One region of the Desertibacillus haloalkaliphilus genome, then DNA from elsewhere that is predicted to be linked to it. Evidence: riboswitches for the same ligand, from Rfam matches in the RefSeq annotation. Region 1 holds a riboswitch; each other region holds the start of a gene.

What was found. Region 1 has a riboswitch for S-adenosylmethionine ahead of KH400_RS11390 (methionine biosynthesis PLP-dependent protein). Riboswitches for the same ligand answer to the same signal wherever they lie in the genome.
Region 2: linked by a shared signal. The riboswitch ahead of msrA (peptide-methionine (S)-S-oxide reductase MsrA) and the one ahead of KH400_RS11390 (methionine biosynthesis PLP-dependent protein) in region 1 are both predicted to bind S-adenosylmethionine.
Region 3: linked by a shared signal. The riboswitch ahead of KH400_RS07670 (methionine ABC transporter ATP-binding protein) and the one ahead of KH400_RS11390 (methionine biosynthesis PLP-dependent protein) in region 1 are both predicted to bind S-adenosylmethionine.
Region 4: linked by a shared signal. The riboswitch ahead of metK (methionine adenosyltransferase) and the one ahead of KH400_RS11390 (methionine biosynthesis PLP-dependent protein) in region 1 are both predicted to bind S-adenosylmethionine.

What each region holds. Positions count from the first base shown of each region.
Region 1 is NZ_JAHPIV010000009.1:50,921-54,646, forward strand. Features, by position in the region: gene KH400_RS11375 (asparaginase) at 1-22, opposite strand, end outside; gene prsW (glutamic-type intramembrane protease PrsW) at 127-801, shown strand; gene KH400_RS11385 (hypothetical protein) at 806-967, shown strand; gene KH400_RS25295 (hypothetical protein) at 1,103-1,237, shown strand; SAM riboswitch class I at 1,351-1,460, shown strand; gene KH400_RS11390 (methionine biosynthesis PLP-dependent protein) at 1,566-2,684, shown strand; gene metC (cystathionine beta-lyase) at 2,708-3,726, shown strand, end outside.
Region 2 is NZ_JAHPIV010000011.1:111,348-115,073, reverse strand. Features, by position in the region: gene KH400_RS13605 (hypothetical protein) at 1-181, opposite strand, end outside; gene KH400_RS13600 (hypothetical protein) at 244-534, opposite strand; gene KH400_RS13595 (YheC/YheD family protein) at 713-1,486, shown strand; gene msrA (peptide-methionine (S)-S-oxide reductase MsrA) at 1,541-2,005, opposite strand; SAM riboswitch class I at 2,186-2,301, opposite strand; gene KH400_RS13585 (OmpA family protein) at 2,464-3,159, opposite strand; gene KH400_RS13580 (MotA/TolQ/ExbB proton channel family protein) at 3,152-3,726, opposite strand, start outside.
Region 3 is NZ_JAHPIV010000005.1:244,868-248,593, forward strand. Features, by position in the region: gene KH400_RS07660 (MetQ/NlpA family ABC transporter substrate-binding protein) at 1-797, opposite strand, end outside; gene KH400_RS07665 (methionine ABC transporter permease) at 891-1,553, opposite strand; gene KH400_RS07670 (methionine ABC transporter ATP-binding protein) at 1,513-2,556, opposite strand; SAM riboswitch class I at 2,686-2,791, opposite strand; gene KH400_RS07675 (YjcZ family sporulation protein) at 3,079-3,180, opposite strand; gene KH400_RS07680 (hypothetical protein) at 3,328-3,471, opposite strand; gene KH400_RS07685 (hypothetical protein) at 3,492-3,726, opposite strand, start outside.
Region 4 is NZ_JAHPIV010000001.1:344,313-348,038, forward strand. Features, by position in the region: gene KH400_RS01625 (gamma carbonic anhydrase) at 142-663, shown strand; gene metK (methionine adenosyltransferase) at 815-2,017, opposite strand; SAM riboswitch class I at 2,241-2,351, opposite strand; gene KH400_RS01635 (hypothetical protein) at 2,451-2,774, opposite strand; gene pckA (phosphoenolpyruvate carboxykinase (ATP)) at 3,120-3,726, shown strand, end outside.

The sequences.
Region 1 (3,726 bases):
GTAAAAGTAATATCTTTTTCATAACTGCTTCACCTCATTTAATGTAGGCTTTCATAACCAAACTATGGTTTCTTAAATAAAAGTAACATGTTACGATGAAAAAAAACAGAGGGGAATGGAAGGCTGTTGTTTGCAGTTATATCTGCTGGAATTGCACCGGGCATCGCTTTGTTGTGTTATTTTTATCTCAAAGATGACTATGAGCGTACAACGATTGCAATGGTGACTCGAAATTTTGTTTATGGCTCGCTTATAGTGTTTCCGGTGATGGTCCTACAGTATGCTTTTGAAGCGGAAGGGTATCTACTAGATGCATTTAGCCATGCATTTATACGCGCTGGGCTCATTGAAGAATTTTTTAAATGGTTCCTGCTATTTTTTCTATCGTATAAACACGCAAGATTTAACGAACATTATGATGGAATCGTATTTGGAGCTGCTATATCATTAGGGTTTGCAACGGTTGAAAATATTTTATACTTAATTGCTTATGGGATAGAAGGGGCGATTGGACGGGCGTTTTTTCCTGTATCGAGTCATGCATTATTTGGTGTGATTATGGGATATTATTTAGGTAAAGCAAGTGTTTCGTCTTCCAAAACCTTCATCTGGGTTTTCCTCTCTTTGACACTTCCAGTTGTATTGCATGGGCTATATGATTTTATGTTACTTGCAGCTAATCAATACGTGAAGTTATTAATTGTACCGTTTATGTTTTTCTTATGGTGGTTAGCCTTACAAAAAGTAAAAAGGGCTAATCTGAGTCAACGCACAAAGGATTTGCCGATAGATAAGGAGTGATACTGTGCCAGATAAGCGTTTTCGTATTGTCATTCGTTGTTCAAAATGTGGGGAAAAATATATACTTAGGGGTCGCCAGAATAAAGAAGGCGGCTATGATACTGGATTCAAACGATGTATTTGTGGGAATGAGGAGCAGCTTCGCGTTGAAGCTTCACCTGAATAAAGGTGTCGTGACAAAACTAGTTAAACTATTGGCAATTGTTCGAGGCTAGGACAAAAGGTAAAAACCAACTCCTTTTGTCGTAGTCTTTTTTTGTGGAAAAGGGGCGGAGATGGGAGTGTGAGGGAGAATGCACTGATGAGTAGAAGGTGGTTCAAGGAGTTGGCGCTGAGAAAAGAAGGTTGTTTAAACGATAAAAGAGTAACAGGTGAACCTGAAATTATAAGCGGTTGCTTTTTATATAAGAGTGTCCATGAAATCGTTTTCTTTTAAAGGAGATTTGTAAACTTTATAAAAATTATAAAAATACTCTTGTATTCCCTACTGTTTTGCTGTATTTTAAACTAATAAGCTGAATATTTACTATTTATATATTATTAATAAAGTTCTTATCAAGAGAGACGGAGGGAATGGCCCGAAGAAGTCTCAGCAACCAGCCGCTAGTTATTGGTCAGGTGCTAAATCCATCAAGCGATGTGTGCTTGAAAGATAAGAAGAAGTTGAGACTACAAAACCTTCTTCTTATCATGAAGAAGGTTTTTATTATACCCTGATAATTAGTAGTGGTTGAAGTACTGGTTTGTAAAAGGAGGAAAACAGGATGAATAGAAAGCAACTTGAAACAACATTGGTACAAATTGGTAACCGAACGGATGAGAGGACAGGTGCCGTTAATACACCTATTTACCTATCAACGGCTTATCGGCACGCGGGAATTGGGCAGTCCACTGGCTATGATTATGCAAGAACTGGAAATCCAACGCGTGAAGTGTTGGAAAATGCGATTGCTGAACTTGAAGGTGGTGACCAAGGTTTTGCCTGTAGTTCGGGGATGGCTGCGATTCAAACTGTGTTATCATTGTTTGAACAGGGTGATGAGATTCTCGCTTCACAAGATTTGTATGGTGGAACCTATCGGTTGTTTGAACAAGGGTGGACGAAATGGGGACTAACGTTTACATTTAGTGACCCACGAAACCTTGAGCAATTCGAACAACAAATAACCGATAAGACAAAAGCAATCTTTATTGAGACACCAACCAATCCATTAATGCAAGAAGCAGATCTCGGTGCCCTAAATCAACTGGCAAAAAAGCATGATTTACTGTTTATTGTAGATAACACCTTTTATACGCCGCTGTTACAACAACCCATTCGTGAAGGGGCAGATATTGTTATCCATAGTGCGTCAAAGTATTTAGGTGGTCATAATGATTTGATTGCAGGCTTAATCGTTGCGAAGGGGAAAGAATTGTGTGAACAGCTTTTCTTATACCATAATGGAATTGGCGCAACTTTGGGTTCTTTTGATTCTTGGTTACTCATTCGTGGTATGAAAACACTTGCGTTACGCATGGACCAACATGAACGTAACGCGACAAAGGTTGTTGAATATTTAAGTAATCACCCTTGTGTCGATGAGGTTTTATATCCGGGACGAGGTGGGATGATTTCATTTCGAATTATAAGTGAAAACTGGGTGGATCCATTTTTACAACAATTAAAGCTGATTACATTTGCAGAAAGTCTAGGTGGTGTTGAGAGTTTACTCACATATCCTGCCACACAAACCCATGCGGATATTCCTGAGGATGTTCGGGTCGCAAATGGGGTTTGTAATCGGTTGTTACGGTTTTCAGTTGGAGTGGAGTATGTTGAGGATTTAATTCAAGATTTAGAGCAAGCTTTTCGCTATGCCAAAGAGCATGAACAAATTTAATTAGAAATCGGGGGACGAGGACAATGAGTCAAGATACGTATAGTTTTCAAACAAAATTGCTACATAACGATCATAAAGTTGATCAACAAACAGGAGCAGTGAGTGTACCGATTCAGCACGCGTCTACGTTTCATCAATTTGACTTTGAGACATTTGGTAATTACGATTACGGACGATCAGGGAACCCAACAAGAGAAGCGTTAGAGGAAACGATTGCCGAGTTAGAAGGTGGTTGTAGGGGATTTGCATTTTCATCTGGGATGGCGGCGATATCAACGTCATTTATGTTACTATCAAAGGGAGATCATGTCGTCTTAACAAAAGACGTCTATGGTGGAACGTTTCGTCTAGTAACAGAAGTTTTGACGCGGTTAGGTATTGATCATACGTTTGTTGATATGACAGATGTAGAGGAAGTAAAAGAAAATATCCAACCGAACACAAGATTACTCTATATCGAAACGCCATCAAATCCGACATTGAAAATTACAGATATCCGCGCAATAGTAAGCTTAGCAAAGCAGAACAATTGCCTAACGTTTTTAGATAATACGTTTTTAACACCAGCTCTTCAAAAGCCATTGGAACTTGGCATAGACGTAGTTTTACATAGTGCTACGAAGTTTATTGGCGGACATAGTGATGTCATTGCAGGCTTAGCTGTTGTCAGTGACCAAGAACTAGCGGATCAGCTTGCATTTTTACAAAACTCGTTTGGGGCAATATTAGGTGTTCAAGATTGCTGGCTTGTCTTAAGAGGGTTAAAAACGTTACATGTGCGAATGGAGCACTCGTCAAAGGCTGCTCATCAAATCGCTACGTGGTTAAGTGAGGTTCCTGAAGTTGAAGAGGTCTATTATCCAGGGTTAGAAAGCCATCGTGGTCATGACATTCAAGCGAACCAAGCACAGGGGTATGGTGCAGTCCTGTCCTTCCGTTTGCGAGATCGTGAAGCGGTTAAACAGTTTGTTGCGAATGCAAAAATTCCAGTATTTGCTGTCAGTTTAGGAGCTGTTGAATCGATTTTATCGTATCCGGCAAC
Region 2 (3,726 bases), on a different contig from region 1:
CATCTGTTTCGATAAAAAGAAACATCGTACATGGAGGCGGTGTAGAACTTACAACATGAAGTGATACCTTATTATGATTTTCCGTGAAATCTTCAAAGTACGTTCGTTCTGTGCCATCACACGGTTGTTCAACCGTCGGAATGGCATTATGACTTGCAATTGAACAGTTCTTTTTACCCATTGTTCTCTCCCCTTTTCTTCTTTTCTTCTTTTCTTTAAGTCAATCCCTGTTTATCCTTGGCTTTAAGATTCGTGTAAAAGCTTATAAATCGTTTTGTTTTTCGGATTGTTATAAGCGTATTCACGCACCTTAGCCAACACCTGGTCAAGACGGCTCGTATCATGCCCCAACTTTGTTTGATGACTTTTAATCTTCATTAACCTTTGATAATGAGGATCACCTTCCAAAACCGTCCTCTCAAATTGGGCTCGTAACTCATCCTTTTCAACTCCTTGATCCAGCAGTTCCACAAGACTGTCCATTTTCTGCATTTCAAGAAGCCGTCTAATAGGCAGTAGGTCACCTCTATTCAACAGCAATCCCTCCTTTTTTATTTTTATATTCAAATCAGGTTATTTTGTATAGATAGATGGAAGATGGAAAATACCTATTTTGAAAAGAACTAGGTCACTCTTAGGGGGATAAACAAGCATATTGAGAAAAATTTCATAACTTATAAATACAGACTTTCTGTTTTTAGGAGAGGATACTATGGCCGAATCAAAGCTTTCTATCAATTCATTGGATACAGAATATGAACGATACGTAGGCAAATGGAGAAAGTATACATTGATGAAACAGAAGAAAAAAGTACGTCAACACCTACCAAAGACAAAACTGTTTTCAAAAAAATCTCTATGGAAGATGCTTGATAAATATGGAGAAGTTATCGTGAAACCAAGCTACGGAAAATATGGGAGGAAAGTTGCGAAGATCTCTTGCATGAACGATGGAAAAATCAAGCTTCATATGGAACAAAAGAAAAAAGTGTTTTGTAATAGAGAAGAAGCCTATACCTATCTTTCAAACTCGTATTTAAATGGCAAGTGTCACATCATCCAACAATATATACCACTTGCGACAATTAACGAATGTCCATTCGATCTAAGGGTTATGGTGCAGCGGAAAAAAGAATCTGATGATTGGATGGTAACTGGCGTAGCAGCTAAAGTAGCAGCAAGCGGATTTGCGGTTACGAATGTAGCTAAACAAGTATTAAATCTTGAAACAGCTATCGAACAATCAAATATAGTAGTAGACGATAAGTGTAAACTGATCGAAGAAATGAACAAGGCTTCTGTAAAAAACGTTCAGAGCATACAAGATTACTACCCTGAATACCGAGGTATCGGGTTAGATGTAGGCGTTGACCCAAAAGGGGATATATGGATCATAGAAGCAAATTTAGAGCCTACCATCGATATGTTTATGGAGTTAAATGATCGCTCCGCACTTCGAAAGATTCGCGCCTATAATCGAGGGTAAAACACGAAACGGTGCCAGGCACCCCTTTTAAGGTGCCTGGCACCCGAGAATGTTTTAAATCCCGCAAGCCAACGTCCCGTTTTTCTGGAAATACTTCTGATGATATTCCTCAGCTTGATAGAATGGTTTGGCTGGTGCAACTTCTGTGACAATCAGCTTTGGACTCGTACGGTTTAATTCAGCTTTCTTCTTCACCGCTACTTCTAGTTGCTGAAGGTTTTGAAAGAAGATCGCCGAACGGTATTGTGTGCCGACATCAATTCCTTGACGATTACGTGTTGTTGGATTATGACATTCAAAAAATTTATCCACTAGTTCTGCATATGAAATTTTCCACGGATTATACCAAATCTCAATCGCTTCTGCATGACCGGTTTGACCTGATTTCACTTCTTCATAAGAAGGGTGCTCTACATCGCCACCTGTATAACCGACTCTTGTTTCTTCTACGCCACGAACCTCTTCAAAAAATGCTTCAACACCCCAAAAACAACCTGCTGCAAATACTGCTTTTTCCATTTTACTCGCTCCTTTTCGAGCGATAAACCTTCTTTCCATATACAAAAACTTGGCTTTTCATCAACCGATGGCGAAAACCTTAGTTGACGTTATACTATCGTCCTAACGCTAATAAATTCTGATAGTATAAGAAAAACCTCTCTAATGAATGTAGAGAGGTTATCGTATATGTATACGATCCTCTCATCTCCCAAGGAAGTCAATCCTTGCAGGAATTAGCACCGTTCAAATCAATGACTTGATTTAATGGTTGCCGGGTTTCAAAGGGCCAGTCCCTCCACCACTCTGGATAAGAAGTCTATCGCTATTAATTTTTATTTGTTAAATAAAATTGTATCTGATTGGTGGCTACTTTGCAAGGAAAATTTTCAAAAATAAATAAAATCACCTTTGCATTACATTTTAAAAGGCAAATCACCCAATCATTCAAGATGATTAGGTGAGTCCATATCAAACTCTTATGCTCCATTTAACAGCTCATGGGTTTTTTCTAATATCTCTTCGTCCTTTAAACGGAATTTAAATTCGACTCGTCGAGATTCTTGGTTGCTATAGTTACCCTCTACATCCGTACGACCATCTGTATAGGATCGACCGTTGACGGTTAGCTTATCTTTCAAATGTGCTTGGATGTTCTGATAAGGAAAATCATCGCTGAGCACATATTCTGCGACACTAAATGCTCGCTCTTGCGACAGCTCGAGATTGTATAGATAGTCACCAATTCTGTCCGCATGACCTTCGATAATAATTTCTGAAATATACTCTTCATAGCCGCTTTCTAAGAGGACATCTAAATAAGCGGGTACAAATTCATCTAAAAACGTAAACGCCTCAGGCTTTAACACCGTTTCATCAAACGCAAACAAAATGTCCGTATCAAAGATCAGAGCACCAGTCTCCTCATCAATTTCAACATTTAACGTTGAATCACTAAATTCATCATTCAAGTCATTAATTAAATCGACTCTAACCCCCATGATTTGATCAATCGTCCGATTCATCTCTTCAATCTGAAACGATTTGATCACCATCATGATAATAAAAATTAAAATAAAACATAAAAGAAGCGCTGTTAATAAATCCGTAAATGATGGCCAAAAGTGTCCTTCCTCTTGTTCACCATGGAATAGTTTTTTATACTTCTTAATCATTGCTTCCAACCCTTACTCTCGTTGGTTGACTCATCGCCCCTTGAGAGAGCGACTGGAGTTGACGATTTAACGTGTGAATTTCTTGACTTAATTCACTGATCGTCTGTTGCATAAAACGAGCGCTTCTTTGCTGTTGATCTTCTGTAATTTCTCCGATTTGCTTAAATTCTTTTTTCATCGCGTCGTTAATATCGACAACATAACCACCGATGTTGCGACTCACCTTATCGAGGCGGTCACCCAGGGTTCCCTCTAAACTGCTAACATACCTTGAGAGGGTGTCTTTTAGCACGGACACGCTTGATTCAATCTGATTTTCGCGGTGGTTAAATGAATCTTTCATATCTGCAATCGTACGGTTGATTTCAGTAAGCATTTGATGATTCTTAACGCCCACTTGCTCATAGGAACGAGAGGCAGCATTTAAATGCTTTTCAAACGATTGCGATTCTCTGGCGTGAGCCCGTAAATGATCATGGAACTCTTGATTAAATTGCTGAAGCTCTTCAAGTCGACCTGACAAGAGACTTTTATATTCTTCTTGAGCGGTATGAATCGTTTCTAGTG
Region 3 (3,726 bases), on a different contig from region 1:
TCGTCAATGACTTGTTCAAATGCATCTGACTCAACAACGGCTTTAATGTCTTCAACAAATCGTTCCTCTAGATCACTTGTGTTAACGACCACACGGTTACGATAATCATCTGGCATTGTTTCTAATTGCAGTGCATCTAGTAAATCCATTTGTGCAGCAAGTGCGAAATTTCCAGGTACTGCTGAGAGATCTACACTATCTACAGCGCGTGGTAATTGAGCGGCTTCAATTGGAGAAAAATTTAGGTTTTTCACATTTTCTTCGACGTCTCTTTCTGAGATTGTTAAGGGATTAGCCTCTTCATTAACTGTAATTAATCCTGCTTCCTCAAGCATGAGCAATGCACGTGCTAAATTAGTTGGATCGTTTGGAACCGCAATTTCAGCCCCATCTTCAATTTCATCCATCGAATCAAACTTGTTTGAGTAAATACCCATTGGGGCAGTAGGAACAACTACAACCTCGGATAAATCTAGATTGTTACCTTCAGCAAAGTTCTCCATGTAAATCTTATGCTGAAATAGGTTAGCATCGATTGACCCGTTACCTAATGCAGTGTTTGGTTGAATATAGTCATTAAATTCAATCACATCAACTGTATAACCTTGTTCTTCTAAGCCGGGTTGAATGGCTTTGGTAACCATGTCGCTATATGGACCAGATGTTGCACCAATCGTTAAAGTCCCTTTGTCATCTGCTTGTCCAGAGTCTTGAGCTGCTTCTTCAGAGCTGTTTGAGCATGCTGCAACTAACGCAATCATTAGACATGAAAATAAAAATAATTTCAATTTGTTCATTTTTTATTCTCCTTTTTGAATGTATTTTGCCGATAAGGCGAATGTATATTGTCTTTTTAGTTAATAAAACTAAAAATTTAAATCACTAAACAACTATCTTTTATCGACCGTGCGGGCGATGTAGTCCCCAGCATACTGAATGAACTGAACTAGGCAAATTAAGATAATGATTGTTGTAAACATGACCGTATTATCGTAACGGTAGTAGCCAAATCGAATGGCTAAATCACCAATTCCCCCACCACCAACGATACCTGCCATGGCAGAGTAACCAATTAAACTAATCGTAGTGATCGTCAAGCCTTGGATAATTCCTGGCCTTGCCTCTGGTAATAAGACATCCTTGATAATCATCCATGGTGTTGCCCCAACAGCGATTGCCGCTTCGACAACACCTTTATCAATTTTTCTGACTGCCGATTCTACGATTCTAGCAAAGAAGGGAATCGCTGCCACTGACAGTGAAACGGATGCTGCAGTTGGTCCAATTGTGGTACCAGTAATCCATTGCGTAAATGGTAACAGGGCTACGAGTAAAATAATAAAAGGAATGGATCGAACTAAATTTACAAAAACACCAACGAATGATTTGATGACTTTGTTCTCTAAAAATAAATCACGATCTGTAACAAATAGAAGAATACCTAGTGGTAAACCAAAAAGAATGGCAATACTTAAAGATATGATAACCATATAAAGAGTTTCGAAAAAAGCTTTATTTAACTCCGGCCATAACTCGATTAGTGCTTCTACCATATTTAATCACCTCCACCCCTTGTGTACGGTTCCTTAAATAGCTTAGTAAATCTTCTATTTCTTTACCGTCCCCTCTTAGTTCCATAACAAAAATACCAAGAGGTTTTTCTTTGATATATTCAATCTTACCGTGTAGGATATTTCCTTTAACTTGAAACTTTTGGAGGACATCAGAAACGACCGACTCTTCAGCAATTGCCCCTTGAAACTGTAGTTTAATGATTGTTCCATTACAGTTGTCAGTTAAATGTTGCGGTAGTTCAAACTGTAAAACACTTTGAATGAAATCTTGAGTAAGATTTTCTTTTGGATTTGCAAAGATATCATAGACGGGACCTGTTTCAATCACTTGTCCATTTTGCATAACGGCAATCTGATCACAAATCTCTTTGACAACTTCCATTTCATGAGTAATTAAAACAATTGTTAGCCCTAGCTCTTGATTAATTTTTTTTAAGAGGTTCAATATGGATTTTGTTGTACTAGGGTCTAGTGCTGACGTTGCCTCATCACATAAAAGCACTTTCGGATCATTGGCAAGAGCTCGAGCAATCCCCACTCGTTGCTTTTGTCCACCACTTAATTGGGAGGGGTAATAGTTTTTCTTATCAGCTAACCCAACCATCTCTAAAAGTTCATCGACTCGTTTTTCAATATCTGCTTTAGATTTTTTTGCTGCTTTTAAGGCGAAAGCAATGTTATCAAATACAGTTTTTGAGCTCGTTAAGTGAAAGTGTTGAAAGATCATTCCGATCTTTTGTCGGGCATCACGGAGTTGTTTATTATTCAGTTCAACAAGGTTTACGCCATTGATTTTAACGGCTCCTGAAGTAGGCTTTTCCATTAAATTCAAGCAGCGTAATAAAGAACTTTTACCAGCACCGCTGTAACCAACGATTCCAAAAATATTTCCGTGATTAATGTCCAATGATACATTGTCAACACCTCGAACGGTCCCTTTTTTCGATTTATACTCTTTCACTAAATTGTTGATTTCGATCATATGCTCACCTACTTTTAGTAAAAATTTTTTTGAATAATAACCATATTCATTTGGGATCGCTACCGGGATTGATAAAATAAAAACTGCTTCTTTCACCTTAAGAAAGAAGCAGTACGAATTTATTCGTTCTCCTCATCTCCCAGAATGAAACATTCTGCAGGAAGTAGCACCGTTCCAAAAAATGGAGGTTGCCGGACGTCATAGGGCCTGATCCCTCAGTCACTCTTGATAAGAGTTATAAAGTTCTAAAAATTAAGATTGATTAAATGTTAAATTAAATAAAACATATTGTCAACAACCATTTTTGAGTCTATACCTAATATAGCGCTTACATTGTTGTGACCAAAGGAAATAGAAAATCAATATTTTTGAATAGTAATTTTGTGTAAAAGAAGGGTGGGGGGAATGAGTGTGTAAGAACTGACTGTTGTAGAAGCTTTGAGTTGACCGGTTATGTGATGAAAGTTTCAAAGCCATAAAATAAAGGGATAGACATTACGTCTATCCCTTATGGTTCTTATATTAGTAGCCTACAAATGCTGCACCAACGATGATTAATAGAATAAACAACACGACGATTAACGCGAATCCACCTGTATAACCTGCTCCTACATGTGCGCTCATGAATGAAAACCTCCTTTGAGATAATGAGTGTCTTTTGAGCGACTTACAATACATAATCTATGTAGGATGAGAAATATTGTTTGGGCAAATAACCTAAAATTACATAATTGGGTGATTGCCTAATGATTAGAGTGATAATGCAGCGGATTAACGATGATTGACACGTTTGGCTAGTAGCTGTTTGACTTCGTTATAGGTGAGGCCGGATTGGCGATTTTTTCGTTTTACCTCATCAATGTTTGTTCCAGCAACCGTATAGTTACCAGTTTTGTTGTTGTTATTTGAAAGCATGTGAACACCTCGTTTTTTCTTTAAAGTGGCTTACTTTCATTGTTGTTATTCTTGATTTTTTTTAGTGAGACCTTGGAAATGATTTTTTGAAACGGCATAGAAAGAACGGGTTTTGGTAGATGTTCCATCTGGTTTGAGCGATTAATAAAGACGAAAAATCCGGTGACGGTCCAGCATGTAGCAATGGACAATAATGTCAGCATCAACGGGTGCTCAGTTAGGTTCGCTAAGAGCATATACGTGCTGTAACATGCG
Region 4 (3,726 bases), on a different contig from region 1:
GCACCCTTTAAACAAGAACATTTTAGAGAGTTCAGACTACTCAGCACTAGAAATTTTTGCTATGCTTACGTTACTGACAAACAAGAAATGATCTACCAATTATAGCAAATCTAAACAAACAGCGAAAAGGAAGTGACTGACTTGATTTATCCTTATGACGGTAAGTATCCAAAAATAGCTGAAAGTGCATTTATCGCAGATTATGTTACGATTACTGGCGACGTCCAGATCGGTGAAGAATCAAGCATCTGGTTTAACACGGTGATTCGAGGCGATGTTAAACCAACATTTATTGGTGACCGCGTCAATGTTCAAGATAATTCAACCCTGCACCAAAGTCCGCTTTGTCCACTGATTTTAGAAGATGATGTCACGGTGGGGCACCAAGTGATCCTCCATAGCTGTACCCTTCGTAAAAATGCACTGATCGGGATGGGTTCAACCGTCCTAGATGGTGCTGAAGTTGGTGAAGGAGCCTTTATCGGAGCAGGCAGCCTCGTTCCACAAGGAAAGAAAATCCCAGCTAACAGCTTAGCCTTTGGACGTCCTGCCAAGGTCGTCAGAGAACTTACCGATGAAGACCGCAAAGATATGGCGCGGATTCGCCGTGAATACGTTGAGAAGGGGCAATATTACAAGAGCTTGCAAGAACCAAAGCGCTAGGTTACTGAACCTTCATCGTATCATATACAACATTTCATCGCTCTCCTTGAACCTGCTTTTCATACTTTTCGTGATCTCCCCTTATCTATTTTTAAAAAAGAAGCTTGAGGATGAACTCCCCAAGCTTCTTTTTATCGTAGTTAAGACGCCCTTATAGCATCGCTTGCTTTTGCAAGGCTTCAGCTTTATCCGTACGCTCCCATGGAAGGTCCACATCTGTGCGTCCAAAGTGTCCATAAGCCGCAGTTTGCTTGTAAATCGGACGACGTAGGTTCAGCATTTTGATTAGACCTGCCGGACGAAGATCGAAGTTTTCACGAACAAGCCCAACAAGTACTTCCTCAGAAACCTTTCCTGTTCCAAATGTATCAACAGAAATGGAAACTGGCTGTGCCACACCGATGGCATATGCAAGCTGAACTTCACACTTATCCGCAAGACCAGCTGCAACGATATTTTTAGCGACATAGCGCGCACCATATGCTGCCGAACGGTCAACCTTTGTTGCATCCTTACCAGAGAATGCACCGCCACCGTGACGAGCATATCCACCGTACGTATCAACAATGATTTTACGCCCTGTTAAGCCCGCATCCCCTTGTGGTCCACCGATAACGAAACGACCCGTCGGATTAATGAAATATTTCGTATCTTCATCAATTAACCCTTCTGGTACGACTGGCGCAATTACATATTCTTTTAAATTGCGTTGAATTTGCTCAAGCGTTATCTCAGGGTGATGTTGTGTTGAGATGACAATCGTGTCAATTCGTAATGGTTGACCATTTTCATCATATTCTACCGTTACTTGCGTTTTACCGTCCGGACGCAAGTATGGAAGGACCTCTTCTTTACGCACTTCTGTTAACTTACGTGCGAGTCGATGAGCAAGCGAAATCGGTAATGGCATCAATTCATCCGTTTCATTATTGGCATAACCAAACATTAAGCCTTGGTCACCGGCACCAATCGCTTCAATTTCATCGTCAGTCATTTGACCTTCACGTGCTTCTAACGCTTGGTCAACCCCTTGAGCAATATCTGCTGACTGCTCATCGATTGATGTTAATACCGCACACGTTTCTGAATCGAATCCATACTTCGCTCGTGTGTACCCAATGTTCTTCACTGTATCACGAACGACTTTCGGGATATCAACATATGTAGACGTTGAGATTTCACCAGACACAAGCACTAACCCTGTGCTGACCGTTGTTTCACATGCCACGCGGGCGTTCGGATCCTTTTTTAAAATTTCATCAAGAATCGCATCAGAAATTTGGTCACAAATCTTATCCGGATGCCCCTCTGTTACCGATTCTGATGTAAATAAACGACGACTTCTTTCTACCATGATAAGTATCCTCCTTCGCACACCGACAAAATCGACTATTTACATAAAAGTGTTCACAAAAACGGCTTGTTCTACTCTTATCATGAAATAGCAATTTGTCTACTATGCTAAAATTTGATACGGCACTCATTCCCCCCACTATTGTGAGTATGAACTGAACATGTATAACCACGAAAACCCTTTTCCATCAATGAGGAAAAGGGTTGGTCCATTCACCTTTCACCTCTTATCGATCAAGGCTACGCCTTGCAGGTTAGCACCTTTTCACCATTTTTTATTGGTGTTGGTTGCTGGGTTTCTTCGGGCCTGTCCCTCCACCTACTCGGGATAAGAGTATCCGTTCGCGACATATCATAACGTAGATGATAGACGATGTCAACCAATGACGGTTGACATCGCTATTTGTTTCCATGTATGGTACACAACCAAGCTGTTAATACGGCGTATCCTGTGTGTTATTCCTTCTATTTTCCTGCTCTTGACGTTCTTCCTCGCGCATTTGCAGTCGCAATAGTTCATTTTGGTTATCCCTAGGCTTTACCTGACTATATACCCCGCTTGCGGTTAACCCAATCACTAACGCTGTTAGCACTTCATTTCCCCACTCACGAGGAATAAACCATAATATCATCGCAAAGAAGATCGCTAGTAGCGCTCGATATTTTTTATCAATCGAAAAGGCATTCCCAACAACCGTTACAAGCGCAGCAACAACAGCCGCTACTGTTGCTAGATCCATCATTGTTATTTCTGGCATAGCATAGGTTCCCTCCCTTTCTTCCATATGCTATGCAGGTGCCGCTTTTTCGGTAACCAAAAACGACCTAGAAGCCTTAAACAAGCAATTGTTACATACTAAAAGGGACAAGTAAAGTAGCCTTTATTATTTATTCATTTGTACATTTATAACACACTCGTTTTCATTCCTTCATATTATATCTAACAATCTCCTCGCACGAACTAGTGATAACTTAAGAAATTTATAAAAATAGTATAGACTATTATTTTTAATGTGTTATACTATTTTCAACAGTAAAAGCACAGCAAAAATTAACCAATGATAAAATTAAAATATACTTAAAAAGAAAGGGTTTTGTTGCAAATGAGTACAGTTAGCTTTGGGACTGAATTAGACCAAATTTTAAGCGGAGAGAATGTTCTTTTAGACTTACCGATTTCAAAGTTAGTCGAAAAGTCACTAATGCGAAATGAAGGGGTCTTGACTGAAAGTGGTGCCTTAAACGTTGAAACAGGAAAATACACTGGTCGTTCCCCTAAAGATAAATTTATTGTAGACGAAGCTTCTGTATCAGACAAAATTGATTGGGGCTCTGTCAACCAGCCGATTGATAAAGAAACATTTTCAAAACTTTATAAAAAAGTACTTGATCACTTAAAAGAGAAAGATGAAGTGTTTGTTTCTCACGCGTATGCTGGTGCTGATTCAAGCTATCGCTTACCAATCCAAGTCATTAATGAATTTGCTTGGCACAACCTTTTTGCACGTCAATTATTCATTCGTCCAACACAAGAAGAGTTAGAAACAATTACTCCTGAATTCACAATCGTTTCTGCTCCAGAATTCAAAGCGGATCCTGTTGTTGATGGTACGAATTCAGAAACATTTATTATGGTCTCATTTGAAGAGAGAATCGTTCTCATCGGTGGTACTGAATATGCTGGTGAAATGAAAAAATCAATCTTCTCAG